4 regions of the Shewanella sp. SP1S1-7 genome follow, and region 2 is predicted to be linked to each of the others. Evidence: predicted binding sites of a transcription regulator. Region 2 holds the regulator's gene; each other region holds the start of a gene.
What was found. Region 2 encodes MetJ, which represses methionine synthesis genes. Its sites were predicted from a motif close to TAGACGTCTAGACGTCTA; they were not measured.
Positions count from the first base shown of each region.

Region 1: a site for MetJ is predicted at 3,883-3,900, ahead of metH (methionine synthase). Genes of this name have one in related genera too.
Region 3: a site for MetJ is predicted at 3,375-3,392, ahead of metE (5-methyltetrahydropteroyltriglutamate--homocysteine S-methyltransferase). Genes of this name have one in related genera too.
Region 4: a site for MetJ is predicted at 5,299-5,316, ahead of msrA (peptide-methionine (S)-S-oxide reductase MsrA). Genes of this name have one in related genera too.

Region 1 is NZ_JAUOEU010000005.1:119,354-127,194, reverse strand. Features, by position in the region: gene metH (methionine synthase) at 21-3,755, opposite strand; gene Q4Q49_RS06250 (histidine phosphatase family protein) at 4,099-4,818, shown strand; cobalamin riboswitch at 5,022-5,187, shown strand; gene Q4Q49_RS06245 (ABC transporter ATP-binding protein) at 5,287-6,180, shown strand; gene Q4Q49_RS06240 (iron ABC transporter permease) at 6,149-7,306, shown strand; gene cobT (nicotinate-nucleotide--dimethylbenzimidazole phosphoribosyltransferase) at 7,472-7,841, shown strand, end outside.
Region 2 is NZ_JAUOEU010000007.1:99,940-107,780, reverse strand. Features, by position in the region: gene Q4Q49_RS08000 (pentapeptide repeat-containing protein) at 1-22, shown strand, start outside; gene phsA (thiosulfate reductase PhsA) at 454-2,736, shown strand; gene Q4Q49_RS07990 (4Fe-4S dicluster domain-containing protein) at 2,749-3,315, shown strand; gene nrfD (NrfD/PsrC family molybdoenzyme membrane anchor subunit) at 3,318-4,265, shown strand; gene Q4Q49_RS07980 (sulfite exporter TauE/SafE family protein) at 4,370-5,113, opposite strand; gene metJ (met regulon transcriptional regulator MetJ) at 5,248-5,562, opposite strand; gene metB (cystathionine gamma-synthase) at 5,775-6,938, shown strand; gene Q4Q49_RS07965 (bifunctional aspartate kinase/homoserine dehydrogenase II) at 6,950-7,841, shown strand, end outside.
Region 3 is NZ_JAUOEU010000003.1:96,143-103,983, forward strand. Features, by position in the region: gene Q4Q49_RS03740 (hypothetical protein) at 1-895, opposite strand, end outside; gene Q4Q49_RS03745 (HDOD domain-containing protein) at 1,574-2,302, shown strand; gene Q4Q49_RS03750 (LysR family transcriptional regulator) at 2,397-3,302, opposite strand; gene metE (5-methyltetrahydropteroyltriglutamate--homocysteine S-methyltransferase) at 3,503-5,770, shown strand; gene queG (tRNA epoxyqueuosine(34) reductase QueG) at 5,996-7,198, opposite strand; gene Q4Q49_RS03765 (transporter substrate-binding domain-containing protein) at 7,375-7,841, shown strand, end outside.
Region 4 is NZ_JAUOEU010000001.1:100,328-108,168, forward strand. Features, by position in the region: gene earP (elongation factor P maturation arginine rhamnosyltransferase EarP) at 1-41, opposite strand, end outside; gene fldA (flavodoxin FldA) at 154-681, opposite strand; gene ybfE (LexA regulated protein) at 736-1,008, opposite strand; gene Q4Q49_RS00415 (DUF2788 domain-containing protein) at 1,019-1,240, opposite strand; gene Q4Q49_RS00420 (alpha/beta fold hydrolase) at 1,342-2,118, opposite strand; gene seqA (replication initiation negative regulator SeqA) at 2,416-2,958, shown strand; gene pgm (phosphoglucomutase (alpha-D-glucose-1,6-bisphosphate-dependent)) at 3,041-4,693, shown strand; gene msrA (peptide-methionine (S)-S-oxide reductase MsrA) at 4,807-5,286, opposite strand; gene astE (succinylglutamate desuccinylase) at 5,629-6,663, shown strand; gene Q4Q49_RS00445 (thiamine pyrophosphate-dependent dehydrogenase E1 component subunit alpha) at 6,826-7,841, shown strand, end outside.

The DNA.
Region 1 (7,841 bases), on a different contig from region 2:
AAATTACTGAGTAAACATGATTACTCGGGATCATAATCAAGTACTGGCGCCAGCCACTTCTCCGTCTCAGCTACAGTCATCCCTTTACGCTTCGCATAATCTTCCACTTGATCGCGGCCGATGTTACTCACGCCAAAGTAGCGCGATTTCGGGTGGGCGAAATACCAGCCCGATACTGCCGCTGTGGGGAACATGGCGTAGCTTTCGGTGATGTTCAAGTTGATAGTTTCATCGGGCTTGAGCAAGTCCCATAACAAGCCTTTTTCTGTGTGATCTGGGCATGCTGGGTAACCCGGTGCGGGGCGTATACCTTTGTATTTCTCGCGGATTAAGGCTTCGTTGCTTAACTGCTCATCGGCCGCATAACCCCAAAACTCTTTACGTACCCGCTCGTGCATCCGCTCGGCAAAGGCTTCGGCTAAACGGTCTGCTAAGCACTTGAGCATAATGGCGTTGTAGTCGTCGTGGTTGGCTTCAAAACGTGCCACATGTTCGTCTATGCCGTGGCCCGTGGTCACCGCAAAGCCGCCCATGTAATCGGCGATGCCTGAGTCTTTTGGCGCAACAAAGTCGGATAGACAGAAGTTGTCGTTACCGACACGCTCAAGCTGCATCCGCAGGTGATGTGTGGTCATTTCAACTGTGGTGCGCGACTCATCGGTATACAGCTCAATGTCGTCGTAATTGACGGTATTGGCAGGGAATAAGCCAATAACCGCTTTCGCCGTGAGCCACTTTTCTTCGATGATTTGTTTGAGCATGGCCTGACCATCGGCGAACAGTTTTTGCGCTTCTTCACCGACCACTTTATCGGTGAGGATTTCAGGGTAATGGCCGTGCAATTCCCACGAGCGGAAAAACGGTGTCCAGTCGATACGCTCAACTAAATCTTCTAACGGATAATTATCAAATACTTGGCGCCCGAGCACGTTTGGCGTGAACGGGGTGTAGTTGGCCCAATCGTGTTGGCAGCGATTATCGCGCGCCGCTTCGAGTGACACTATCTCTTTGCGCTTGGCTTGGGATAAACGCTTAGTGCGCATATCGTCGTATTCGGCATAGGTTTCGTCTATGGTCGCTTGGCGGGTCTCGTTGTTGATGAGCTTACTCACCATAGGTACGGCGCGGGACGCATCGGCGATATAAATAGCACCATGGGGATAATGGGGCGCAATCTTCACTGCTGTGTGGATTTTAGAGCAAGTGGCGCCGCCGATAATCGCCGGAATGGTTAAGCCTTCACGGTGGAAGGTTTTCACGTTATGCACCATTTCGTCCAGACTCGGAGTGATGAGGCCCGACATGCCGATGATATCGATATTGTGTTCTTTCACTGCGTCGAGAATTCGCTCCACCGACACCATCACACCTAAATCGAATACCTCAAAACCGTTACAGGCGAGCACCACGCCGACGATATTTTTGCCGATATCGTGCACGTCGCCTTTTACCGTCACCATCAAAATCTTGCCGTTAGATTGGCCTTCGACCTTTTCCAGCTCGATATAGGGGTTTAAGTAAGCCACGGCTTTTTTCATCACCCGCGCCGATTTCACCACCTGCGGCAGGAACATCTTGCCCGAGCCGAACAAGTCACCGACCACGTTCATGCCGTCCATCAAGGCGCCTTCAATCACATCCAGTGGACGTTTCGCCTCTTGGCGAGCGGCTTCGGTATCTTCATCGATAAATTCGGTAATGCCTTTGACGAGCGCATGGGATAAGCGTTGGCTCACTGGCCAGCTGCGCCATTCTAAATCTTCTTTCTTACCAACCTGTGCGCCATCACCGCGGAATTTCTCCGCGATTTCAAGTAACTGCTCGGTATTGCTTGAGCCTTCGACTGGGCAGGGCAAGTTAAGCACCACGTTTTCGACCCGTACTTTAAGCTCAGGATCGATATCGTCGTAAATGGCTAACTGGCCCGCGTTGACAATGCCCATGTCCATGCCGACTTTGATGGCGTGGTACAGGAATACCGCGTGAATCGCTTCGCGCACTGGGTTGTTACCGCGAAACGAGAACGACACGTTCGATACGCCGCCCGAAATCATCGCGTGGGGCAGGGTGGCTTTAATCGCTTTAATGGCATCAATAAAATCGACGGCATAGTTGTCGTGTTCATCGATACCGGTGGCGATGGCAAAAATGTTCGGGTCGAAGATGATGTCTTCTGGCGGAAAGCCGACCTTGTCGACCAGCACCCGATAGGCGCGGGTACAGATTTCGATTTTACGCGCCTTAGTATCGGCCTGACCTTGCTCATCGAACGCCATAATAATGGCCGCCGCGCCGTAGCGTTTCACCAGTGTTGCTTGCTCAATAAACTTGGCTTCGCCTTCTTTAAGGGAAATCGAGTTAACTATGCCTTTGCCTTGAATACATTTTAGGCCAGCTTCGATGACTTCCCACTTAGAGGAGTCGATCATAATCGGTACGCGGCTGATGTCGGGCTCAGAGGCGATCAAGTTTAAAAACTTGTGCATGATCTCGGCGCCATCGAGCATGCCTTCGTCCATGTTGATGTCGATGATTTGCGCGCCGCTTTCGACCTGCTCGCGGGCGACATCGAGCGCTTGCTCAAACTTGCCTTCTTTGATCAATTTTAAAAACTTAGCCGAGCCTGTGACGTTGGTGCGCTCTCCCACGTTAACGAACAGGGATTGCGCATCGATAGTCAGTGGTTCCAAACCTGCCAAGCGGCAAGCTACCGGAATGTCTGGCAAAATACGCGGGTCGTGACGGCTCACCGCTTCGCGGATCACGCGGATATGTTCAGGGGTACTACCACAACAACCACCGATAATATTGAGCATGCCTTCGCGCGCCCAATCTTCGATCACATTCGCCATGTCTTCTGGGGTTTCATCATAGCCGCCAAACTCGTTCGGCAGACCCGCGTTCGGATGCGCCGACACATAACATTCGGCTATACGCGATAGTTCTTCGACGTACGGGCGCAGCTCTTTTGGCCCAAGCGCACAGTTAAGGCCGATAGATAAGGGCTTGATATGGCGCAGGGAATTATAAAAAGCTTCGGTGGTTTGGCCGGTAAGGGTGCGGCCAGAGGCATCGGTAATAGTGCCCGAGATCATGATAGGTAAGCGGTCACTCGAATGCTGACCAAATAAGTCATCAAACACCGATTCAATTGCAAACAGTGCGGCCTTGGCGTTTAAGGTATCGAAGATGGTCTCGACCATAATGATATCCGCGCCGCCTTCAATCAGCGCCTTAGTGGACTCTCGGTAAGCGCTCACTAACTCATCGAAGCTGACGTTGCGATAGCCAGGGTCGTTCACATCAGGGCTAATCGAACACGTACGGTTAGTGGGGCCTAACACACCAGCGACGTAGCGCGGAATGCCTGTGGCAGCAAACACTTCATCACAGGCTTCACGGGCGAGGCGGGCGCCGGCTAAGTTAATTTCGGCGGACAGCGACTGCATGTCGTAGTCGGCCATGGCGATAGTCGTAGCATTAAAGGTGTTGGTTTCAATGATGTCGGCACCGGCGTTTAAGTAGTCGGTATGAATTTTTTTGATGATCTGGGGTTGCGACAACACCAATAAATCGTTGTTGCCTTTGACGTCAGTGTGCCAATCTTTAAAGCGTTCGCCGCGATAATCCTCTTCTTCGAGCTTGTGGTCTTGGATCATAGTGCCCATGGCACCGTCTAAGATTAGAATGCGCTCAGCAAGCTGTTTACGAATGTCTGCCAATATCTGGCCGGCTTTGGTAGAGGGTATCGTCATAAATAATTACCTTAAATACAGCTAAGTTAAGTCCAAGCATCGACCCTTGTTATGCAAAGTGCATTTTATTCTGGTCTATCGACATTTGTTTTTGGATACTTGTTTTTATAAAATGTTTTTGGACATTTAAACGTATAGACGTCCATAATACGCGACTTATGATTGTCAGGGCAAGGTCAAAATTGACTGACGACAATTGGGTCCTATCAGCACTTTTCACCCAGTTTAACGGCTCTTTTTTTAGGGCTAGTTGTAGAGCTAGGGCGTAATTGAGTATATAGGACGACGGGTCTAATGTGGGGCTTCAACAGAATTTGCCATGAGTGATAGACATAGGAATACGATGAAACAAGTTCGATTGTTATTGTTGCGTCACGGCGAGTGTGAAGGCGGCGCCATTTTACGCGGCCGTGTGGATGTGCCTTTAAGCGAAAAGGGCTGGCAGCAAATGTCGGCAGCGGTTGAGTCACAGGCCAGCGTGTGTAGCGCGATTTATAGCTCGACCTCACGCCGCTGCGCCGAATTTGCCCAAGCCTTTGCCGCCGAATTGCATTCGACGGCGGCGCTGGTATCTGAGTCAAGGCCATTGCAGGCGCAGCTTTTATCGGGTTTACAAGAAATCGACTTTGGTGATTGGGACGGTCGTCGGCTCGATGAACTGTATCAACAAGCGGGCGAACACTTAGCGGCGTATTGGCAAAATCCTTGGCAAACTCCGCCGCCCAATGGGGAAACTATGGCAAGCTTCGAGTCGCGGGTGAATGGCGCAATTGACCAGATACTTGCCGCCGAGTTTGAACGATTGACGGTCGACTCAGATAACGCCGAGCTGGCTGTGGGAGCGGGCGTGGCTGCGGGCGAACTGGCTGCCAAAGTATGGGTCGTGACCCACGGCGGAGTGATCCGTCACTTAATGGCGCGCGCCCTTGGGGTTGAGCGGGCGGTGGGCTTTTACAGTCAACTCGATTTACCCGTGGCGGCCGTGGTGAGCATTACTGTGCTGCAAGATGAACACGGCGTTTGTTACTGGCGTTTAGATTGGCCGAGCGGACGCTGCGAGTGATCCGCGTTGCCCTAAGGTGAAGATTTTTCTTGTCTTACCAGCGTGATTGTCGATTGCCTATTAAGGTAAATATAGGATAATGCTTTTTCCTGACGTCCCCGACGCACACGGCCTTGCAAGGCTGGTGGCAGTGTATCGGATGACGTCACAGAAATAGGTGTTGGGAGTTTTGAGTGGTGCGAGTGTGTTCTGTGGCAACTATTGCCTAGACACGCTGCAAAGGCTTGAAATCAATCTCAACATAATAGGGAATCGGGGAGCTGCTCGTCAGTCAGCCCGAACTGTGCCCGCAACTGTGAGTGACTTTTTATATTGTTTTCAATAGAAAAGTGACGAGTCAGGAGACCTGCCTATTTCTGTTATCGCTGCGTGCAGCCTTAGTTCTCGAGCGGGTGACTCGAGGGAGCCGATGACAATGTGCACAACCTTTTTTAATTCAGGTTTGGACTCGCTAGGAGCACCGCGTTGGTGAAACTCTCTGCCATCCAAACGAGCCATGCTTTGAATGACAGCGACACTCGCCCATCAGCGAGCCAGACGGTCGCGCTTGATGTCAGCCAGTTAAGCTGGTGTATCGATGGCAAAACCATTCTTTCCAATATTAACTTTGCGTTGCCAACGGGGCAGATGTTGGGTTTGATTGGGCCTAACGGTGCGGGTAAGTCTAGCTTGCTACGCTGTCTGTATCGCTTTGTTCGCCCGACTCAGGGCAAAATTACCCTGTTTGATCAAGATATTGAGCGTTTATCGCCCAAGGCGTTTGCTTGCCGTGTCGCTGTAGTGCAGCAAGACACGCCGCACTATTTTGACCTAACCACAGAGCAATTGGTCAGCATGGGCTTAACGCCGCATAAGGGCATGTTCGATACCAATTCGAGCTGTGACGGCGAGCGCATTGCAAAGGCTCTAGAGAAAGTCGGCCTGAGCCATAAGATGCACCAACAGTACGAGCACTTATCCGGCGGTGAAAAGCAGCGTGCCTTGATCGCCCGCGCCATAGTGCAGCAGCCGCAACTGTTGATCCTCGACGAGCCAACCAACCACCTCGATGTGCGTTATCAAATCCAAATCCTCGAATTAGTGCGTAGCCTTGGCATCAGCGTGATTGCCTCCATTCACGATCTCAATTTAGCCAGCGCCCTGTGCGACAGTTTGTTGTTGATCCATAACGGTGAAGTTAGCGCTATGGGCACGCCAACCGAGGTATTAACCGAGGCGCGAATTGGCGATGTGTTCGGCGTTTGCGCTCAGGTGTCGACCCATCCACAACATAAAAAGCCCTTAATCAGCTACTTTTATGGCTACCATGATTCGACGCACAACATGGCTAATGCTTTGGCTGAGCGAGGCGAGGGCGGATGATTCAGGGAGTAAACAGCATTTCATCTTACATTTGGGGCGTATCGTGACACCTTTGACGAGACAACAACTGATGCTGGTCGCATTAGGCATAATCACTTTGATAACCCCCATTGCCGCCACGAGTTTTGGCGCGGCGAACATCAGTTTTATGGATGTTATCCAAGTGTTTATCAATAAAATGGCCAACCTCACTCAAGCCAATGGCATGACGGAGCGCATCGTGATGGAGCTCAGACTGCCGCGTATTTTACTGGCCTTTGTGGCGGGTGCGGGCTTGTCTTTGGCGGGCAGCGTGCTGCAAACCGTGACCCGCAATCCATTGGCCGACCCTTATCTGTTTGGCATTAGCTCAGGCGCGTCCTTTGGCGCTGTGGTGATGTTGACGTTATTTACGGGGTCTGGATTTTTTGAGAATACGGGTATGGCGGCGAACTCGGGGATTTTTAGTGGCTCGGGCGCCTTGTCGGGTTTGCTTTGGTTTAGCTTGCCCTTCGGCGCTTTTATTGGCGCCAGTTTGTCGGTACTGATAGTGCTGGCCTTGTCTGGCCTTGGGCTCAATAGCCAAGTGGAGCGCATGTTGCTCTCAGGCGTGGCGACCTCCTTTATGTTCGGCGCGCTAACGAGTCTGTTGTTGTATTTCGCCAGTCCGCAGGCGACGGCTTCTGTGTTGTTTTGGAGTTTAGGCAGTTTCGCCAAGGCCAGTTGGTCCTTGCTAGTGCTGCCAACACTGGTGATTGGCGCGAGTTTGTTCATTATTTTAGGCATGAAACGGCAGATCATGGCGTTGCAAGCGGGGGATGAAACGGCGCATACCTTAGGGGTGAATGTGCCTAAGTTGCGACTCAATATGCTGCTGCTCTGCTCCTTGATTACCGCGATTTTGGTTGCCACCTGCGGCGGTATTGGGTTTGTCGGTTTGATGATCCCCCACACAGTGCGCATGCTGTTTCCCGGTCGTCAGCCGATTCTATTAACGGCGCTGGTGGGTGGATTATTTATGGTGTGGATTGATGTGCTGGCGCGCTGTTTATTGGGCAATCAAGAGTTGCCCGTGGGGATTATCACGGCGGCCATAGGTAGCATGTTCTTTTTGCTGATTTTGCGTAAACGCAGAGTCATGGCGTAAGCACATAGTCAGAACGTAATCCTAGAGTCATCTAGCAAGCGCAGACTGGCGGGATAATCAGCATTTTTGTTGATATCTGCCCCGCGATTGGAAATGCAAAATTGGACATGTTAGTCATAGACGCAGGATGCGTTGTGGTTATTTAAGATAATAAGTGGAGTGTGGATGTCTCAGTCAGCCGTGTCTTTTCAAATCAGCCCTGTGAGTAAAGCGCAGGATCCATTGATCCAGCAGAAAATTGATCTTAAGACTAAGCCGCCCGGCGCCTTAGGTCAGCTCGAATCCTTAGCCTTACAGATTGCCCGCGTGCAAGCGACTGATTCACAAAAAACGGATCAGCCACAAAATACTGTGCTGAAAATCGTTCATCCAACCATGTTAGTGTTTGCGGGTGATCATGGTATTGCGGCAGAAGGCGTGTCGATTGCCCCAAGCGAAGTGACGCGCCAAATGGTGCAAAATTTTGCCCATGGCGGCGCGGCGATTAACGTTTTTTGTCGGCAGGTGGGCTTTACGCTCGAAGTGATCGATTGCG
Region 2 (7,841 bases):
CGATATAGAATTAATGGATTAAGGATTGTGGTAGGTTTTTACTCAGCTTTTCACTCAGCATAGTGATGCTCATCCCACGAGTGTTATCGCAATTTACTGAAATATCTGTTTGTTTTTGAAGCCGCCATTTGTCCCATCTGGCGGCTTTTTCTGTCCGTTTTTTAAGACCTATTGATCTTATTCACGTATTTCAAGGTCAGTCTTAGGTTTTAGTTGCGGTAGATCACACCGAGCTTCCCCATGTGGTTTACCACAATACCCACCTACCTCTTTCGGGATAACAATCTCTGTGGATGAGCAGTGTATTCAGCGTATGCCGTGTATTTTGAAGATATGGTGGCGCTGTTTTTACGCTTTTATAACTAAAAAAGTAATCAAATCAGTGAGCAAACCTCTGCTCGATGGCGTCCAATGTGGCGACTGACGGGTGGGATGAGCGTGATGGAGGTAACCATGATTGAGCTTAATAGGCGAACCTTTTTAAAGGGAGCAGGAGCGAGCAGCGCCACGTGTGCGCTGGCCAGTCTGCTGCCGGGCAGCTTAGCGGCATTAGAGAATAAGCAGCTAAAGGGCATGGGCAAAGACATTGCCAGTATTTGTGAAATGTGTTCGACTCGCTGCCCAATTTCGGCGCGGGTGATTGAGGGCAAAAACGTGTTCATTAGTGGCAACAAGGCCGCTAAATCCTTTGGCGGTAAAGTGTGTGCCCGTGGCGGCGCAGGCCATAGTTTATTGTACGATCCACAGCGTATCGTTAAACCGTTAAAGCGGGTCGGTGAGCGCGGTGAAGGCAAATGGGCTGAGATCAGTTGGGATGAGGCTTATAAATTAATCGCTGAAAACCTCAATAAAATCAAAAAAGAACATGGCCCAGAAGCCGTGGCATTCTCGTCAAAATCTGGCTCACAAGAAAAGCATTTGTTTCACCTTGCGACCGCCTTTGGTAGTCCAAATACCTTTACCCACGCGTCGACTTGCCCTGGTGGTTATGAAATTGCCGCTAAGGCTATTTTTGGCACTAAGGTTAAACGTGATTTAGGCAATTCAAAATACATCATTAACTTCGGCCATAACCTGTACGAAGGCATCAATATGTCCGAAACCCGCGGCATGATGGCGGCGCAAATGGACAAAGGTGCCAAGCTGGTGGTGTTCGAGCCAAGATTCTCCATTGTGGCCGACAAGGCCGATGAATGGTACGCCATTCGCCCCGGAACAGACGTGGCCGTCGCCTTGGCGTTATGCCATGTATTGATTGAAGATAATCTTTACGACAAGGCATTTGTCGCGCGCTATGTGGAAGGCTTCGAAGCCTTTGCCGCCGAAGTGAAAGCCTATACCCCTGAATGGGCCGAAACCATCTCCGATGTGCCTGCCAAAGACATTCGTCGTATCGCCCACGAATATGCCGCTAAAGCGCCCCATGCTGTGGTCGATTTTGGTCACAGAGCCACCTTTACCACCGAAGAGTTTGAGATGCGCCGCGCCCTTTACGCCGCTAACGTCTTGATTGGTAACATCGAGCGTAAGGGCGGGATTTATATCGGCCAGAAACCCGGTGATTACAACAAGCTTGCCGGTGAAGCGGTTGCGCCCGTATTGGCAAAACCTGGCGTGAAAGACATGCCAAAACCAGCAGCGAAACGTATCGATCAGGTGGAAGAACAGTACGCCATGATGTGGACATCGGGCGGCGTTTACCAAACCATTCTCGATGCCACGTTAAGCGCTGTTCCTTACCAGTTACACGGCTGGGTGATGTCACGCACTAACCCAATGCAAACCATGACAGACAGGGCGCGCGTTGTTGAAGCGATGAAAAAGCTCGACTTTATCGCCGTGTGTGATGTGTATATCAGCGAAACCGCCGCCTATGCGGACGTGATTTTACCTGAGTCAACTTATCTTGAACGTGATGAAGAAATTGCTGATAAGTCAGGTAAAAATCCGGCCTATTATGTGCGCCAACGAGTCGTTGAAACCTTAGGTGATACTAAGCCTTCTTGGCAGATCTTTAAGGATGTGGGTGTGGCTATGGGCCTTGGCGAGTTCTATCCATGGGAAAACATGGAAACCCTGCAAATGCTGCAGGTGAACCGCGACACTGACCTGCTGCGCCGGATCAAAGACGAAGGTTTTGTGAGCTTCGGTAAGCCAATTATGTTGTGCGAGCCTAAGATGGTTGCCGAGTTTATTAAGGCATACCCCAATGCGCGACCTGCCGATGAAGACGGCACTTACGCCAGCGCACTCACCTTTAAAACCCCGAGTGGCAAGATTGAACTCACCTCCGCCAAAGTCGAAGCCATGGCACCGGGCCGTGGGGTGATCAAGTTCCGCGAAGTGAATCTTAAAAAAGCAGATGAGCTGTACTTTATCCAAGGCAAAGTGGCGGTGCACACCAATGGCGCCACCCACAATGTGCCTATGCTCGCTAACCTGATGTCGGATAACGCTGTGTGGGTTCACCCCGTCACTGCGGGCAAATTAGGGATCAGCAATGGCGACCCAATCCGCCTCACCAGCAGTGTTGGCACAGAAGAAGGCCATGCCTTAGTCACGCCGGGCATTCGCCAAGATACTGTGTTTGCTTACATGGGCTTTGGTTCTAAAAACAAAGAGTTGGTCAGAGCAACAGGCAAAGGTATCCACTGCGGTAACTTACTGCCGCACGTGACGGCTCCAGTGTGTGGCATGACAGTGCACACCACGGGCGTTACGCTGGCAAAGCGCTAATCGGAGGCTTAAATGAATAAACGATATGTAATGGTGCACGACGAGAATAAGTGCATCGGCTGCCAAGCTTGTAACGTGGCGTGTCGCAGTGAAAATGGCGTACCCGAAGGCGTTACTCGTCTGCAAGTGCGTGTGGAAGGCCCCTTTGGTGAGATGCCCAATCTGCACTTCAAATACCACAGGGTATCTTGCCAGCAATGTGAAGATGCGCCCTGCGTTAAGGTGTGCCCAACGGGCGCGGCCTATGTGGGTGAAGACGGCATTATCTCTATCCATACCGAGAAGTGTGTCGGCTGTATGTACTGTGTGGCAGCGTGCCCTTATAAAGTGCGCTTTATGAACCCAGAAACCAAGGCGGCGGATAAGTGTAACTTCTGTAAAGACAGTCGTTTAGCACGGGGCGAAGAGCCAGCGTGTGTGACTGTGTGTCCAACCGATGCCTTAGTGTTTGGCGATGCTAATGATCCGCAGAGTGAAGTAGCCATCATGCTCAACACTAAAATCACATACCAAGATAAAACCCATTTAGGCACTAAACCTAGGGTATATCGCGTTCCTACCAAAAGAGGGGGGATTTGATTATGAACAATACTTGGGGCGACATGGCGCAATATGATCCTGTCACTTGGCACTGGGTCATCGCCGTTTACCTGTTTATGGCGGGGTTATCCGCGGGCAGTTTATTGATTGGCATTGGTTTACGCTGGGCGAATAAGGAGCTCAGCGCGGGAGCCGAAAGCAGTATTCTTAAGGCGGCCGCCATTATTGGGCCTGTGGCAATTAGCTTAGGTCTAGCCTGCTTAGTGTTTGATTTAACCAAACCCTTCCACTTCTGGCTGATCTTAATTCACTATAACTTCCAGTCTGTGATGGCCATTGGGGTGCTGGCGCTGCTGGCGTATTCTCCCTTAGCCTTTGCGTACGCCATTATTGTGCTGCGGGATGACTTACCAAAATGGGGTTTGGGTTTCCTAACACCTATCGCTAAGTTACTTATGCCATTTCGAAAGCTGATTGAAGTATTGTTGTTTGTCCTCGCCATTGGCGTAGGGGCTTACACTGGCTTCTTAATTTCGGCGATGAATGCTTACCCTATGCTCAACACTGCGGTACTGCCTGCGCTGTTTTTAGTGTCGGGTTTATCGGCGGGCGCTGCGGCAAACGCGGTACTGGCACTCTTGCTGTTTAAGACTGACAGCCACGATAAAACTTTAGTCAAGATGCACGGTTTAGAGTTGCCTGTGATGGCGACTGAAATTCTGTTCCTGTTCATGTTGTTCTGCGCCTTGTACTTCAAGGGCGGCGCGGCGGCTGCGGCCTTAGCGTCGTTAACTTCTGGGTTATGGGCAAGCGTGTTCTGGATAGGCGTCGTCGGTATCGGCTTTGGTATTCCATTGCTGTTTATGCTACTACCTGCCGCGACTCGCCATACTAAGGGCGCAATGATCATGGTGGCTTGTGCGAGCTTAACGGGCGTACTCGCCTTAAGACACTTTATTGTGTACGCAGGGCAAAGCTATTTAAGCTGAGTGTAAGCTGGCTTTAGATATTGATAGATAAAGAAAAGCACTGACAATGTCAGTGCTTTTTATTGTTTGAATCTTCAGATGATTTGCCAATACAAGCAGGACACTTATTGGGGTAATAACTCGATAACCGACTTCACCGTTAGCACTAAGGCGCTGATACTGCACAGGACTAATGTCGCCATTTTAGTTTTATCTTTATCGACACTGCCCACTAATCGCCCCGCGACTAAATACCCTAAAAGCACTGAAGGCAGCAACATTAACGACAGCCACAGGTGCTTCAATTCTAATAAGCCAGTGATCGCCAGAATGACCATAGCTATGGTGGAACTAAAAATGAAGAAGGCCGACAGGGCGGCGCGAAACTGCGAGGCGTCTTTGCCTGACAATAGAATCGCCATCGGCGGGCCACCAATGGCGGCAATATTACCGAAAATCCCCGAGACGACGCCCGCCCCAAAGAGGGTTTTCTTATTCACTGGCAGGCTGAATTTATACAGGCTGAGGATAACCGCGACTGCCACAATGGCGGCGATGGATAACCCGAGTATGGGCTGAGGCGCAAACAGCAACAGACTCGCACCGATAAAACCACCGGGCACGCGACCTATAAGCGCATATTGCAAGCCATTGAATTCTAAATGACCACGTTCCCGGAATAAGGTCAGTAGCGAGATGGTAAATCCCATGGCAATAACGGGACCCGGTACGAGCTGAGGATCGACGATATACAGCAAAGGACTGGCGACAACCGCTAGGCCAAACCCAATCAGGCTCTGGGTTAAGGCGCCAAGAAACACAATCAGTGAGGCCAAGGCGAGAGTCTGTGGATCTATCATAGAAAACATAGGATTTCCTATATCCCAAACCACCTCAAGATGGTGAAATTTAAAGTTTGAAGTCGCTTGGGTATAAACAAAAAGGGATCGTTAACGATCCCTATTGATGAGCACTGTGATATGACTTTAAAAGCGACGAGTCGCTATTCCATGTCTTCCCACTCGATTCCCATTTGATCCATCAACAACTTGGCTTCTGCAGGAATGCTGTCTGGGTTATCTTTTGACAGATCTTCATCGTTGGGCAATGGCTGGCCAGTGTAGGCGTGCAAAAATGCCTCACACAACAGCTCGCTGTTGGTGGCGTGACGCAAATTATTGACCTGACGACGAGTACGTTCGTCCGTGAGGACCTTAAGCACTTTGAGCGGAATAGACACAGTAATTTTTTTTACTTGTTCATTCTTCTTGCCATGTTCAGCATAGGGGCTGATGTATTCCCCATTCCATTCAGTCATTGACTCACCTGTTATAACGCTAAATTCGGGGCAGATTTTAAACCCTTACAAAGAACAGTCAAATTATTGCTACTATTTCTTTGTGATTGCAAACAGATTTCTTTATGTTCAGACGTCTAAACGTCTTCACGCCTATTGACGATGGCGTTGTGCTTAGGTACATTTAGACGTCCAGACATCTCTATCAGTCTACCGAATTTAGGAGTCCACCCATGGCAGAGCGTCAATTAGCCACACTGGCAGTGCGTCAGGGTATCGAAAGCGATACTCAATATGGTGCAGTTGTGCCACCGATTTATTTGTCGACTAATTACGCCTTCGATGGTCATAAAAATCCCCGCGAATTCGATTACAGTCGTTCAGGCAACCCAACGCGCTGCATTTTAGGCGAAGCATTAGCGCAATTAGAAAAGGGCGCCACTGGCATAGTGACCTGCACTGGCATGGCGGCCATCACCTTAGTGACCACTTTGCTCGGCCCCGATGATCTATTGGTTGTGCCCCATGATTGTTACGGCGGTTCTTACCGTTTATTTACTAATTTAGCGAAGAAAGGCCAGTTTAAGCTGATTGTGGTCGATCAAACCGACAGCCAAGCGTTAACCGCAGCGATCGCACAAAATCCTAAGATGGTGTGGCTCGAAACCCCATCGAACCCGCTATTGCGAGTGGTGGATATCGAGGCCATTGCCAAGGCGAGCCATGAGGTCGGCGCGCTAGTCGTGGTCGATAACACTTTTTTATCGCCGATATTGCAACAACCCCTATTGTTAGGCGCAGATATCGTTATCCACTCCACCACTAAATATATCAATGGCCACAGCGATGTGGTTGGCGGCGCAGTGGTGGCTAAAGATGCACAAATCGGCGAAAGCTTACATTGGTGGTCGAACACTCTAGGCTTAACGGGATCGGCTTTTGATAGTTACTTAACCCTGCGCGGCCTACGCACCTTAGCGGTGCGAATTCGTGAACATCAAGCCAATGCCCAGCGCATTGTTGAGGTATTAACGCAAAGCCCTGTGGTGAGCAAAGTTTATTACCCCGGTCTTGCGGATCACCCAGGTCATGCGATTGCAGCCAAGCAACAACAAGGCTTTGGCGCTATGCTGAGTTTTGAGCTCAAAGGCGGCGAGGCCGAAGTGGTGGCCTTTTTAGGTGCACTCAGCTTATTTAGCGTGGCGGAAAGTTTAGGTGGCGTTGAAAGTTTGGTGGCCGTGCCCGCAACTATGACCCACAGAGCCATGGAGCCGCAGGCGCGTTTTGAGGCAGGCATTAAAGACACCCTATTGCGTCTATCGGTGGGTATTGAAGATGCCGCCGATTTAGTTGCAGATATTCAAGCAGGATTAGCCGCCGTTGCGGCTTGTCAGTAGAGGAATAATAGATGGCACGTTGTCACTTACATAAATTTGGTGGCTCCAGTTTAGCGGATGCCGATTGTTATCGCCGAGTCGCCCATATCCTGTTAACCCACGGTCATAGCGATGACCTTGTGGTGGTCTCTGCGGCGGGTAAGAGCACGAATTTCCTGTATAAATTATTAGCGCTGCGCGACGCTGGTCAGTTGTGGCAAGAAGAATTACAAGTGCTGACCAGCTATCAACAGGGGTTGGTAGAGCAGTTATTGTCGAACGAACAAGCCCGCGATCTGCGCGAGCGTTTGGCGACAGATCAGGCGCAACTCATCAGTTTATTGTCCCTCGACGAACGTAACGAATACCAAGTTAACCATGTGGTGAGCTTTGGTGAACGTTGGTCGGCACGTTTAATGGCGGCGCTGCTGCGCGAATCTGGCGTGGCGGCAAGCCATGTGGATGCCTGTTCAATTTTAGTGGCCGATGAAGCAGCCGTGCCGCAAATTCGGGTACAAGAATCCCGCGCTAAAGTACAAGCCCTATTAGCTGCCCATCCAAATGAGCGCTTAGTGATCACAGGCTTTATCTGCGCTAACGAGCGCGGCGATACCTTGTTACTCGGTCGAAATGGTTCAGATTTTAGCGCCAGCTTAATTGCCAGCCTTGCCGATATCGAGCGCGTGACCATTTGGACCGATGTGGAAGGGGTGTTCAATGCCGATCCTAATAAGATCAACGATGCCAAGTTACTGAAAAGCATGTCACTTGCCGAAGCCGACCGCTTAGCGCGTTTAGGCTCGCCAGTATTGCATTCGCGCACTTTGCAGCCTTTGTTTAATACCGACGTGAGTTTAGCGGTGCGTTCAAGTTATGCATCACACACCGACTTTACCTTGATTGCGCCCCACAGTTCGTCGGCGA
Region 3 (7,841 bases), on a different contig from region 2:
TTTTGTATGATGCGACAATGCCATGCTTACCTAAGGTCACTTCGGGGTAAATTTTCTTACCTGTACCAACCTTAGCACCATCGACATACCAGTCTGCATCAACGTTACTCGTAAGGGTAATCACAGTGGACTTAAGGCCCAGTTTTTCATTGAGTAATGATTCTATTTTGTTGTTATATGACGGTTTAAACGTCATATTAACTCTATAATGCAGTTCACCATTCATATTCATACTTGCATCAATAACCTTGTATGATAGCAGCACACTTTTATCACTAAGGAATGGATCTGAATTAATCGTGTTCTTAACTGTATATTTTTCGGTATCTTTTAAACAATCATTTATAGATTGAAATTTAGAACAAGTCATAGAGCTTTCTAGGTCAACTGACTTAACACTATCAGAACTAGATAACTCAGCAATAATACGATTAACAATTTCTTTTTTTAATGCAAAAAGTTGTGCGCTTCTTTGAGTTCGTTGACTATTAACAATTTCGTACTGTTTTAATATATCTTGATAGTTTTCTTTGTTTTTAACTTCGTCTTCGACCGATTTCTTTTCAAGTGAATCAATGTTCTTTACTAAGGTTTCGATTTCTTTGAAGTAATTACTCGGGTCACTTTCTGTTAAAATGGCATTGGGTAATGCCAATATTGCCTTGTTATAATGCTCTTTCTCGTTTTTGATGTTTGTTAATAGTGATTCATAATCATATTCACTTTTCTTATGATTAGATAAGCGGTCATTAATAGATATTAACAAGTTATCAATATCAAACTTTTGTTCGATTTGGTTTACTGATTGGTTTTCAGTTGCAGTTATCAACTCTAAGGCGTACGAGTTACTTGCACACAAGCACAACAAAGCAATGGTAAATTTACTGTATCTCACGTTTCTCTCCGATATTTTATCTGAAACAGTCAAAACAGCTTACTATTTCAGTGCTTTGAGCAAAAAACTCTACGTTTGAGCCATGATACTTAAGTTGATTTTTCTTTTCAAATGGATTGTTTGTTTGCCAATTCCAAATAAAGACATTTCCACTTTGATATCAGTTTGAGGCTCAATTGTATCCTTTTATTGAGTCATCTTATATTGGCAAGATTCTCATGACCATGATACTAAATGATGCTCATTACAGAACAATTGTTGCTGAAAACTGTGGCACTAGAGTGATGAGTAGTAATGAGCTAAAAGTCGACTATGTAGCGGGAATGCTATGCTTCAACACTGATGTTGAATTGGTCATTGTAAGTGAGAGGCATATTGCAATGAAATGCGAATGGATGTCGCTTACCCTCGTTGTAGAAATAGAGATAAATCATTAGACGGACTGGCTCGTGACGACTTGAAGAATGGAAATGTTAAAATTGTTTTAAAACATGGGATTATATCTCCACCTCCAGCACCTTATTTGCTTCACCATTTGATGTTACATATAAGGTAGTCATTTTTTATTCTTTTCGTTAGGCTATTGTGCGACTTAGTACTGAAATTCTTTAAATTTTGGGTATGATGTGAAGAGTAACCGAATCATCTTATTGTTAATAAACAGGTGCAAAGTGTCTTATGACTGATCTTGAGCAACAGGTTTTTACTCAAGTTAGAGCTATTATAGCGAATGAAGAGCAAGTGATTGGCCGCCGAGGGATTTTAATTCCACTCAAAAAAGCGATCCTTGCTGAAGGCGACATTCGTAACGTGATCGACATCATCTCGAGTGACCCCGCATTGGCGGCGCACATGCTAATGCGCAGCAATTCCGCACAGGCATCAGGGGTGATTAATCCTAAGACGCGCTCCTTGAAAGAAGCTTTAGTCCGCTTAGGTCAAGTGAATATCTATCGCTATGCCTTTACGTTTTATCTGCAAGAGCGTCTCGATGAGCTGCCGCAGCCCTATAAAAAGTTAGTCCAAGGTTATTGGAAGTTGACTGAAGATATTGCAACGGATGCGGTGGACAGTTTAGCGGATATGGAAGGCGTCGAGGTTGATGCTGACGAAGTGCAAACCTTGGCCCTGTTCAGTGTGTTCGGCCAAATTATCGCGCTCACGGCCTTTGCGTATTTAAATGCTAATGCCGAACAATCATTCCCTTTAAGTGTGATTAAGTCATTGATTGATAATCAACAGCAGACATTGACGATAGAATCATTCGAAGCGTTAGATCTCGATCAGGACTTGCGTCAAGAGTTTATGATTGCCCATAATTTGCGTCAGACCCGTAATTCGAATTCCCCTGGTTTAATCCTGCGCCGCGTATTGTCTATGCGTGGTCTATTGATGAATCCGCTGTAATATTTAGATGCGACGGTTTGAACGAATAAAATAACCATTTAATTCAATAAAAAAAGCCTGCATTCGCAGGCTTTTTTATTAGATTTCACCCGCATTAATTAGTCTTCTGCTGGCGAGATAAACCTTCACTCGCCACCAGTTGTAACCAATTTTGGATCAATGTTGAGTTACCACTATGGCGGCGATAGGCGCCAAATAGAGGCCGTTTTAAGCCTTCCTGTCCTAGCTTTACCGTAGTAAGGCTTAAGCCGTGACCTTCATTTATCGACCAGTTCGGCAGGGCAGCGATACCATCTTTGCAGGCGATGCGTTGCAATAACATCATGGTCAAATCACAGGTTTTTTGCTCACCCGCTTCTATGCCCGCAGGTTCTAAAAAGTGGCGATAAATGTCTAAACGCGTCAGCGGTACGGGATAGCTAATTATCGGTAAACGCGCTAATTGCTTAGGGGTGACATAGGGCTCTTTCGCTAGCGGATGATCTTTAGCAACCACTAACTTTACTTCAAAATCAAACAAATGCTGATAAGCGAGTGAATGCCCAGGCACAGGATCTGAGGTCAGCACTATATCCAGTTCGCCCATTTCTAGGGCATTGAGCGAGTCAAACAAGTGACGGCTCGACAAGTCTAACTCGGCTTGGGGATGTTCTTGTCTAAATTGCTCCATCACAGGCATTAACCAGCGAAAACAGCTGTGACACTCAATGCCGACACGTAACTGATTGGTTTCGGTTTCCAGGCCATTCTTAAGATCTGTCTCGGTTTCTAGCACCTTAGGCAAAATTTCTTCCGCGAGATGAAGCAGACGCGCACCTTCTTGGGTGAATGACAGCGGTTTGCTTTTACGCACAAAAATAGGCGAGTTAATCCTTTGCTCCAACTCCTTAATTTGGTGGGAGAGTGCGGATTGAGTGACAAAACGTTTTTTGGCTGCGCCCGCCAAACTGCCACTTTCCTTCAGGGCCATTAAGGTTCGCAGATGTCTTAGTTCGATCATGTTCACTCCAGGTGAAATTCGCTCATGTTGTGCTTGAAATCAATTCGGTTGCTGGAATAGAGACTAACACAATAAACTTCTAGACGTCCAGACGCCCATTGTTATTTATCAAGGCGGAAATACTGAAAAGTGCCAAGAGAACACAATCTGGTGGGTGCAAGTGCCGAATTTGGCTTATCTCAAATAAAGGAAGATAGGGTATGCAATTAAATAGTCTTGGGTTTCCCCGTATCGGGCGTCGACGTGAATTGAAATTTGCCTTAGAAAAATACTGGCGTGGTGAGAGTACTCAAGCCGAATTATGTGAAGTAGCGAGTGAACTGCGCCGTACCCATTGGCAGTGGCAAACCGCAGCGGGCGTCGAGCAAGTGCCCGTGGGGGATTTTGCCTTTTACGATCAAGTATTAACCCTGAGTGCGACCTTGAATGCCATCCCTGATCGACACCGCGGCGAAGGCGCTATCGATCTCGATACCTTATTCCGTGTTGCCCGCGGCAGAGCGCCGACAGGGCAAGATGCGCCAGCCTCTGAAATGACCAAATATTTCAATACTAATTATCATTATTTGGTGCCAGAGCTGACGCAAAACCAAGAGTTTTCGATTGCTTACGAGCAGTTTTTTGATGAAGTCAGCGAAGCGCAAGCGCTAGGCTATAAAGCAAAACCTGTGCTACTCGGCCCTGTTAGTTACTTGCACCTTGCTAAAACAGTGGGTCAAGAGTTCAATAAGTTAAGTTTATTGCCTAATTTATTAACTGCTTATGCTGACATCTTGGCGCGTTTCGTCGCCCAAGGTGTGGAATGGGTACAGTTAGATGAGCCTGTGTTGGCATTAGAGTTAGACACGCAGTGGCAAGCAGCGATAGCAGAGACTTATCAAGCGCTAAGCACTGTAAACGTCAAGGTTCTTTTGGCGAGTTATTATGGCGGTATTGTGCATCATCAAGCCCTAGTATCTGCCTTGCCAGTGGCTGGTTTGCACTTGGATTTAGTCACAGCCCCAGAACAACTGGCTGTGTTTGCAAATGCGTTGCGCAGTGAGCAAATTTTGTCGGTGGGCGTAGTTAATGGCCGTAACGTGTGGGCGGCAGAAATCGATTTGATTGCTGAGCGTATTGGCGCAGTGGCGCGTGATTTAGGCGATCGTCTGTGGATTGGCACATCATGTTCATTGCTGCACAGCCCAGTCGATTTAGATGTTGAAGTCAAACTATTACCTGTGCTGCGTAAGCAGTTAGCCTTTGCTAAGCAGAAACTGTTGGAATTGAGCAAAATTCGCCAATTATTGTTGGCGCCTAATTCGGATGAAGCACAAAAAATCAGTGCTTTTTGTATCGCTCGTCGTCAAGCCAAAGCACAGGCTGCGGATAAGCAAGTGATTGAGCGTGTTGCGGCATTAACCACTGCGGATTACGAGCGTGTCAGTGATTTCAGCGTACGCCAAAGCGTGCAGCAGCAAAAATACCGTTTACCCCTGTTACCCACTACGACCATAGGTTCGTTCCCGCAAACACCCGCTATTCGAGGATTACGCAGCCGCTGGCGTAAGGGCGAGATAAGTGATGCTCAGTATACTGAGCAGTTACAGCAAGTGACCCGCGATACTATCGAACGCCAACTAAAACTGGGTATCGACGTACTCGTGCACGGTGAAGCCGAACGTAACGACATGGTGGAATACTTTGGCGAGCAGTTAGCTGGCGTTGGTTTTAGTAAAAATGGCTGGGTACAAAGTTATGGCTCACGTTGTGTTAAGCCACCCTTGATTTACGGCGATGTGAGTCGTCCAAAAGCTATGACAGTCGAGTGGGCTGAGTTTGCCCAGAGTCTTACCGACAAGCCCGTAAAAGGCATGTTGACGGGGCCTGTGACAATTCTGCATTGGTCATTCGCCCGTGAAGATATCAGCCGCGATGCGATTGCAACACAACTGGCGCTGGCGATTCGTGATGAAGTGGTCGATTTACAAAATGCGGGGATTGGCATTATTCAAATCGATGAGCCCGCCTTCCGTGAAGGTCTGCCATTGAAGCAAAGTGAGTGGCAAACCTATTTAGATTGGGCGGTGAATGCCTTTAAACTCAGCGCTGCTGGCGTGACTGATGAGACTCAAATCCACACTCACATGTGTTACAGCGAGTTTAACGACACGATTGCCGCGATTGCAGCCATGGATGCAGATGTGATCACAATCGAGACGTCGCGTTCGCGGATGGAGTTACTCAACGCCTTTGAAGATTTTGAATATCCAAATGAAATCGGCCCCGGTGTGTATGACATCCACTCACCAAACATCCCAAGTGTGGAGGCCATGGTGCAGTTAATCGAGAAAGCCGCGCAGAAAGTCCCCGTGCGTCAATTATGGGTCAACCCAGATTGTGGCCTAAAAACCCGAACTTGGGATGAAGTCGAACCTGCATTGAAAAACATGGTTGATGCAACCCGCGTACTGCGTCGTCTTGGCTAATATCACTGCTCGAGTGAGAGTTTTTAACTGAACTTATTGAGCTTACTCAGTAAAAAGACACCGGATGTTTATGCCTCCGGTGTCTTTTATTCGCTGCGAATAAGGGAAACGCCACTGTCTATTGGCCATGTTTAATATCAAGGTTCAATAGACGTACGGAGCGAATAACGATTCTTAGTTTAGGCTAATTAATCAGTAGTAAGCTATTGATAACATTGTTAGATGTTAAGCATCTCGTGGTAAGCCTTTTTTGATAATACGCACCATGCGTTCAGTCTTGCGGCGTGCTTTTTGTTGTTCAATTGCTGCGATATCGGCAAGGCGCGATTGTTGCGCATTGAGCGCCCACTCGATATGTTCACGCACTATCTCATCGATATCGTCACTGTTATTGCGGGCGTTAAGTGCGGCAATAATACTTGGGCTTGCGGGGGCGTTACCCAGTGCGACTGCGATATTACGTAACCAGCGTTTATGGCCAATGCGGCGAATGGCGCTGCCTTCAGTTTGTTTAAGAAACTCTGCCTCGCTCCAAGCAAAAAGGCTGAGAAGATCGGGCTGTTTTAACTGCGGGCGAATATGGAAGTCGGTTTCGGCGGTGAGCGGCGCTTGGCGATTGATGGGACACACGAGCTGACAATCATCGCAGCCATAGATGCGGTTGCCCATAAGTGGCCTAAATTCTTCAGGAATGGCGCCTTGCAGCTCTATGGTGAGATAGGAAATACAGCGTCTACCATCAACCACATAGGGTTCTACGATTGCCCCTGTTGGGCAGGAGGTGATGCAGGCGACACAAGTGTTACAGCCTTCTTGAATGGGAATATCCACAGGCAGAGGCAAATTGATCAACAGCTCACCTAAAAAGAACCAACTACCCGCCTCATGGTTGAGTATGAGTGAGTGTTTCCCTGTCCAGCCGATACCGGCTTTTTCGGCTAATGGGCGCTCGAGTACGGGTGCTGAGTCAACAAAGGGGCGAAAGTCAGCGGCATCGAAACCGAGAGACACTAGCTCTGCACTGATTTGATCCCCCAGTTTTTTAAGCCGAGCGCGGATCAACTTGTGGTAGTCGCGACCTCCCGCATAACGGGAAATATAACCTAAGTTGGGATCGGTGAGATTTGTGGCAAAGCCAGCTTCGGGTGGTAAATAATCCATCCGTACGGATATTACCCGCACTGTGCCCGGATGCAATTCTTGCGGGCGAGCGCGCATCATCCCGTGGGTTGCCATATACGCCATTTCGCCATGAAACCCTTTGTCTAGCCATGCTTGGAGTTTGGCTTCTTCGGCCGTTAAATCTGTATCGCAAATGCCAACTTGTGCAAATCCGAGTGCTTTTCCCCACGTTTTTATTTGTAGTGCAAGCCGCGACAGAGTGCTGGCATAGGATTGGTTGGGGATTTGATTGGCTAAAGTCGACATGGATTCATTGCAGTGAGGCTCTTGGCTAGGTGGCAATATGATAGCAAGTTTTCACTTGTTACGGACGAGTTTACTCAGTGAGCATGAATGAGGCGCGATTTTCTTTAGGCAATATGTTTATTTGCAGCTGAGATTGAGTCTATGATTAGGTTTAATGTTTCGCTTTTGGTATCAGTATGCTGAGTGCGTTTTCTCCTAGGGCATTTTTTCTTGCGATGAGTCTGTTAGGCCTAATGCCTAATCTTGTTTTTGCTGCGCCTGATAAGTTGAAATTGGTGACCGAAGCTTGGCCTCCCATGAGTTACGAGCAAGATGGCGTTCCCCATGGTTTTGCTGTGGACTTAGTGAATACCCTGCAATCGAGGCTGGGACAGAGCGAGAAAATCGAGGTGTTACCTTGGGCACGGGCGTATTCGATTGCCAATACTTCGGCGAATGTCTTACTTTTTGCGACGTCTATTAATGACGAGCGTGAAGATCATTTCGATTTCATTGGCCCGATTGCAACCAGCAAAATTGCTTTGTATGCGAGGGCGGCAGATCCCATAGTGCTCGAGCAACTTGCTGAACTGCAATCTAAAGATATTGTCGGGGTTTATCGAGAATCCGCTGGAGCACAGTTGTTACAACAAGCCGGCGTGGA
Region 4 (7,841 bases), on a different contig from region 2:
CAAAAGATATCCCAATGGGTGGAGCGGGGTGTGTTGGTCATGAGTGTGGTATGTCGTTATTCTTAGTTACAACAAGTAGATAATTGAAACAAGTAGAAATATAAGCATAAAAAAAGCGGCGTTAAGGCCGCTTTAATCGAATAGTTAGCCCAATTAGTCTTCTAATTCAGCTAAGCACATTTCTTCGTAAATTTGCTTAACCCAAGCATCGACACGCTCTTCGGTCAGCTCTGGCTGACGATCTTCATCGATACCTAAACCAATAAAGTGGTCGTCATCAACTTGACCTTTAGAGGCTTCGAAGTTGTAGCTTGCAGTTGGCCAGTGACCAATGATGATACCACCACGCGCCTGAACGATATCGCCAACCATGCCCATGGCATCAAGGAAATACTCAGCGTAGTCTTCTTGATCACCACAACCAAAAATAGCGACAAGTTTGTCAGTAAAATCAATTTGCTCTAGTTCAGGGAAGAAATCATCCCAGTCACATTGAGCTTCGCCGTAATACCAGGTTGGGATGCCGAACAGCAGCAAGTCATACTCTGCAATCTGTTCTTTGGTACTTTTGGCGATATCTTTCACCTCAACCATTTTTTTACCCAGTTTTTTCTGGATCATCTTGGCTACGGCTTCGGTGTTACCTGTGTCGCTACCGAAAAAAAGACCTACAGTTGCCATTGTCTATCCTTTAATGTCTAGTTCACTTATTAGGTTAATCTTGCTGGTACTCGTTCAGCACTCAACTTGTTGCTGAAGAATTAATTCGATTAACTGGCTACGGCTGATGTTACTGGCCAATGCCTGCTCATTCAAGGCATCATACAAATCTTGTGACACCTTTAACTCTATTCGCTTTAATCCGTTGGCTTTATCGCGCTGGATTTGATTGCGTTTGTTGACCTTAAGCTGCTGGCTACGGGACAAAGGATTACTTCGTGGGCGGCCCCGGCGCTTTTCATTGGCAAAAAGGTCAATGGTGGTTCTGTCTGTCGCTTCTTTTGCCATGTTCTTATTGTTAACCGATCCCTGAGCCTTCCCAAGTGATCTGGATAATACCTTTTACAATAAACCCGGCGCAGCCGAGAAATAACACTAACCAAACAATAAATCGACCAAATTTCGGCACGTTACCTTGTTTAAGCACATCGTGGATGGCCATGCCGATAAAGAAAAATATCGAGGCAAAAAACAGGTTCAGGCCGATGGTTTCAATTTGTTCCATGTACTGAGATAACATACTTTCTTAGTCCTCGAGAGTGTTCTAAGGCCAAAAGAGGCGCGAATATATCACATCAAGATGGCGGCTGCCATATGCTTTAGGTCGAGTTTGCTGCTGATTTACATTGCTTGTTTGTCAATAAATTCAGACACAATCCGGTTAAAGATGGCGGGTTTCTGTGCATGTAACCAATGACCACAGCCTTCGAGGGTTTTCGCCTGCGCCGCAGGGAATTGCGCCATGATAGCGCTTCTGTGTTCACCAGTGACATAATTTGAGTCACCACCACGAATAAATAGACTCGGGCCGCTATAGCTTTGTACTGGATTTGGCGCCTGATTGTGCCAACCAATAATATTGGGATAACAAGCCTTTAGCCCAATTAAGTTCAGCTTCCAACGAAAGCCAGTATCGGTACGCTGCAGGTTTTTGAGTAAAAACTGCGCCGTGGCTTCATCGATACCTTTGTCTATTAAGTGGTTAAGGGCAAAGCGTCTGTCGGTATGACCTTCTAAGGGCAGACTTTCTAATGCGGCAAACACTAAGTCATGTCTGGGCTCATAGGCGACGGGGGCAATATCTGCTGCCACCATGCTGATAATGCGCTCTGGATGAGCTAACGCCGTCGCCATGGCAATTTTACCGCCCATGGAGTGACCCACAATATGGGCGCGTTCAATAGCCAGTTCGTCGAGTAATGCAACCATGGCCGTGGCGAGGCGAGGGTAATCCATCTCATCCCAATGTTCACTTAAACCATGATTGGGCACATCGACACGAATAACCTGATACTGGCTTTCTAATACTTGCCCTAGGCCTTTAAGGTTATCTAGGTTGCCGAACAAGCCGTGGATCAAGAGTACTGCGGGTCCTTGGCCTGTAGAAACAAAGTTCATGGTGATTCCTGTTGAATATGTTTAGCTTAACGTGGCGCGAATTGTGCCCTTAATGCCGTTGGCTTGACAAGTCAGTTGCTACTTTAGCGTATATGCGGCGATTAACTTGGGCGCTTTTTCGGCAATTGTCGATTATCTGCTAGTTTGCTGTGCTATTTCACGCATTTTTAGAATAATGGCGCTTTATCAGATTGATAGACATGGATACACTGGTAACCGATCGCAATGATCTGCCCCGATCGCTGTGATACACTTTTTTCGGTTAAGCCTGTCGAATAACAAAGGATAATTAAGGTTATGAAATATATCGAAGTTGATGAAGAGCTCTATCGTCATATTGCCAGCAAAACAGAACGTATTGGTGAGAGCGCCTCTGACATTCTTCGTCGATTACTCGGCCTGTCCGTCGATGCGGTCGAACATCCTCAGCCTTTGGCGATAAGCCAACCAAGTTTAGAGGCTGAGCCGATTCAAGCTGTGGCGGTGCAAGCTGCACCTGCTGTGAATGACTTCAGTCGCTTAGTCGATGAACATCTGTTATCGCAACAAAAAGGCGCGGTAGGGCGTTTCCTCTTTTTGCTCGAAAGTCTGTATCAATTAGCCCCAGAGCAGTTCTCGCAAATTCTGCAGATCCAAGGGCGCGATCGTTTGTATTTTGCCCGCTCTAAAGAGCAATTACTGGAAGCGAGCGCATCGGCGAATCCTAAAGAAATCGGTACCAGTGGTTTCTGGGTGACAAGCAACAACAATACCGCCAAGAAACGCACCATTTTATCTGAAGTCTTAGTGCAATTTGGCTGTGATGCAACGGTTGCAGCTGGCATCGCCGAGCGCGTTTAATCCGCGGGTGAGCCGTTTCATCAGCTATTGAGCTAAGTTTAACCATTGTTTTTAATTGTAATTGAGTGCAGGAGAGCCATAGGTGGCAATACATCAAAGGGCAGGACAAATCGCTAATCAGACGGATCTGGTCAATATTCCAAAACTGATGAGCCACTATTACAGCATCACGCCAAATATGGATGACGTACAACAACGCGTTACCTTTGGCACTTCTGGGCACAGAGGCTGCGCTTTTAATGGCAGTTTTAACCAACAACACATTTGGGCGATTACCCAAGCTGTGGTGGATTATCGCCAATCGGTGAATATCAATGGGCCGTTGATCCTCGGGATTGACACCCATGCGTTATCCTACGCCGCTTATTTATCGGCCATTGAAGTGCTGGCGGCAAATAAAGTCACTGTGCATATCCAGCAGAATGATGGTTTCACGCCAACGCCTGTGGTGTCCCATGGAGTGATTTGCGCCAATCGCGAAGCAAATATCACAGGTGCGCCTCTTTCCGATGGTTTGATTATCACGCCTTCCCACAATCCGCCTCAAGATGGCGGGATCAAATACAATCCACCCCATGGTGGACCGGCCGAAGGTAATATCACGGCTTGGATTGAGTCGCGTGCCAATGATTACTTACGCCAAGCGTTAGCTGGCGTGCAAAAATTAGCGTATGCCGAAGCGCTGGCCTCAGGCTATGTCAACGCCATTGATTTGGTAACGCCCTATGTGGCTGATTTAGAAAATGTTATCGATATGCAGGCGATTGCCAACGCTAAGCTGCGTATCGGTGTTGACCCGCTCGGTGGTTCAGGGATTTTCTACTGGGCACCGATTGCCGCGCGTTATGGGCTCGATATCACCTTAGTCAATGATAAAGTTGACCCAAGCTTTAGCTTTATGCCGCTGGATAAAGACGGCAAAATCCGCATGGATTGCTCGTCTCCCTATGCGATGGCAGGGTTACTCGCCCATAAAGAATCCTTTGATTTATGCCTTGGCAATGATCCTGACTATGACCGCCACGGCATTGTCTGCCCAGGTACCGGCTTGATGGATCCTAATCACTACCTTGCGGTCGCTATCGATTATTTACTGACACACAGACCGGATTGGAGCGACACCTTAGCCATAGGTAAAACCTTAGTATCGAGTGCGCTTATCGATAAAATCTGTGCTTTCCACGGCAAAAAATTACTCGAAGTGCCTGTGGGATTTAAGTGGTTTGTCGATGGTTTAGCCGAAGCCACCATCGCCTTTGGCGGTGAAGAGAGCGCTGGCGCGGCATTTTTACGCCGTGATGGCACTACGTGGTGTACAGATAAAGACGGCTTTATTCTAGGGTTACTTGCCGCAGAAATTCTTGCGGTGACAGGTAAAACTCCAGGTCAACGCCATCAAGAGCTAGTAAAACAATTTGGCCAAAGCTTTTATAAGCGTATCGATAGCCCAATTAGTCTTGAAAACAAGGCCAAATTTGCGTTATTGAATGCAGAAACCTTAAATGCCACTGTGCTTGCGGGTGAGACAATCGAAAACGTGTTAACCCATGCGCCGGGCAATAATGCGGCCATTGGTGGCATCAAAGTGACTACGGCGAATGGTTGGTTTGCGGCGCGTCCATCGGGCACGGAAGCGTTATTTAAGATCTACGGTGAGAGTTTTATCAGTGAGCAGCATTTAGCTGAAATTATCAAAGATGCGCAGGCATTAATTGATAAGGCGCTGAACGCTTAATGCAGCAGTAGGTTTATAAAGTATCAAAAAACAAACGCACTCAGTTTTGAGTGCGTTTTTGTTTGTGTCTAATGTCAGTTATGAGTATTAAACTCATGCTGATTTGACTGTATTTAGTACTCGATATGACAACTCGGTAAATTATTCTTATCAATGTAATTTTGGTGATATTCCTCTGCCACATGGAACTGCTGCAATGGCACTATTTCAGTCACGATATGGCGTAATCCCCAACGACCTGATCGGGCAAAAGCTAATTTTGAGGCTTCTGCTGCGGCTTTTTGTTCACTGTCATGGAAGAAAATCGTGCTGCGGTATTGAGTGCCTATATCTCCACCTTGCATGTTTAGGCTGGTTGGATTGTGGTTTTTCCAAAATACCTCGAGCAAGTCTTCATAACTGACCAAGGCAGGGTCAAATTCCACTTGTACCACTTCGGCGTGGCCCGTTTTGCCCTTTTTGACTTCTTCATAGGTGGTCGCGCTATTATTGCCGCCCATATAGCCGCAGGTGGCGTTCGATACACCATTCACTTGTCTAAAAAAATACTCTACGCCCCAGAAACAGCCGGCACCAAAGGTTGCTAACGCCATAATTAAATCCAATAGAAGTCTAGATGGCTAAGAATTGTGATAAAACTCGCGCGCAAAAGCAAGCCTCTAGCAGGAATATTTATGCAGGACGATTTTTCGATAAGGTGATGGAAAATTTACACTCGCCGTAGCAAAGCGCCGCGTTGATCTTATTCCGTTCAAAACTGGGTCCTATGGCGATAAATGTCTGAGAACAGCATTAAAAACATGTGTTAGTATTGAAGCCGCTTTTTAAGGTGCGAGTCAGCCTAACCGCGGTGAGATGAATGCTTGAGTGGTTATTGCTATCTGCACTGATGCTATTGCGCCGTTACTGTTACACACCATTATAAGGAGAATTCTGTGTTACAAGCTCTGTTAGATTCAAAGGATTTTTTAGCGCTCACCTTAGCCCATCCTGAACAGTTCGATGGCGAGTTTACATTTAGCTTAGGCGACCATACCCAAGTTGAAGTGTGGGATACCGGCGTTATCGTTTTTGAGCCCGCCCAGAATGAAGGAAAAGATGTTGTCCTTTCTTGCGGTGTTCACGGTAACGAGACCGCGCCCATTGAACTCTGCAATGGCTTAATTAAGCAGCTTTTACAGCAAAAGATCATCGCGAAACAGCGCACTTTATTCCTGATTGGTAATCCATTAGCGATTAATAACGGCACGCGGATTATCGATGAGAACATGAACCGTCTCTTTAGTGGTGAGCATTCCAATCCTCCGGGATTAGTCAATCCTGAGCGAGTGCGCGCCAAAAAACTCGAAGCCTATGTCGACCGTTTTTATACCGCGGCTGCCGATGGTCGTCAGCGCATTCATTATGATCTGCACACGGCGATGCGCGCCTCGAAGCATGAAAAGTTCGCTATCTATCCCTATCGTCCAGGGCGTGCCTTTAGCGGCGAGCAAATCATGTTTTTAGCCGCTAGCGGCGTTGATACGGTTCTTTTTCACCACGAACCGACCACGACCTTCAGCTATTTTTCCTCCGAACACTACGGCGCCGATGCCTTTACCATTGAGCTTGGCAAAGTCTATCCCATGGGGCAGAACGACATGACGCGTTTTATCGCGACCCATGAAATGTTTATGCGCTTGATCACCGCTAAGCCGTTGGAGCTGGATGCATTTGATGCCGATAAGGTTAACTTGTATCAAGTGTGCCGGGTCATCAATAAACATTTCGATGATTTTGAATTTACCTTCGCAACCGATGTCGAAAACTTCAGATCTTTCCCGAAGGGCTTTGTCTTAGCGCGGGAAGGTGGGCAAGAAATTAAAGTGGAACATGAGTTTGAGTCTGTCGTGTTCCCTAATGCCAAAGTGCCTATTGGCAATCGCACTGTGATTTGCCTGATCCCTGCGGTGAATGCGGACGTGCGTTAGGCTTGTAAAGCAATATATACATGCGAGGCAGGGATAACTTGTGGTTTGAGCTATGCCAATGGTTGATAGGTAGTTTACGTTAACGTAATGTTCGTCGGGCATATTCGTATAAACAGACGCATCAAAACGCTTTGGTGCGTAATGAGATAACAAGAGCACAATATGAGCAAAGCAACACTCAACACTGATACAGTGCACCGTGTCGGCTTCTTGGATAAGGCATCGCTACACATTCCTATCCTTCGAATTCTACAAGCCGACGGCACCACTTATGAAACCGCGGTTTTGCCTGTGATAGATGAAACCTTAGCCACTAAAATTTACGATACCTGTGTATTCACTCGGGTACTCGATGAACGTATGTTAGGTGCCCAGCGTCAAGGGCGCATCAGCTTCTATATGACCTGTACGGGTGAAGAAGCGGCGATTGTCGGCAGTGTGGCCGCTCTCGATCAAGAAGATGTGATCCTCGCGCAATACCGTGAGCATGCGGCGTTGCGTTATCGCGGCTTTACCACTGAACAGTTTATGAATCAGATGTTCAGTAACGAGAAAGATCTCGGTAAAGGTCGCCAAATGCCAATCCATTACGGCAGTGCGGCATTGCATTATCAAACGATTTCTTCACCCCTTGCGACACAAATCCCGCAGGCGACGGGTGTGGGCTATAGCTTAAAAATGCAAGGTAAGCGCAAAGTCGCGGTTTGTTATTTTGGCGAAGGCGCTGCATCGGAAGGGGATTTTCATGCTGGCCTAAACATGGCCGCGGTACTGAAATGCCCAGTGATTTTCTTCTGCCGTAACAATGGCTACGCCATTTCAACCCCAACTGAAGAGCAGTTTGCCGGTAACGGTATTGCGAGTCGCGGTGTGGGTTATGGCATGCACACCATTCGTGTTGACGGCAATGACATGCTGGCCGTGTTAGCGGCAACTCAGCAAGCCCGCGCCTATGCGATTGAGCATAATGCGCCTGTGCTGATTGAAGCCATGACTTACCGTCTCGGTGCACATTCATCATCAGACGACCCATCAGGCTATCGCTCGAAAGATGAAGAAGCCAAGTGGCAGCAACACGATCCGGTTAAACGCTTCAAATTATGGCTTATCAACAAAGGTTGGTTGGCTGAAGCGGATGATGTGAAACTGCATGAAAAATATCGTGAAGAAGTATTGGC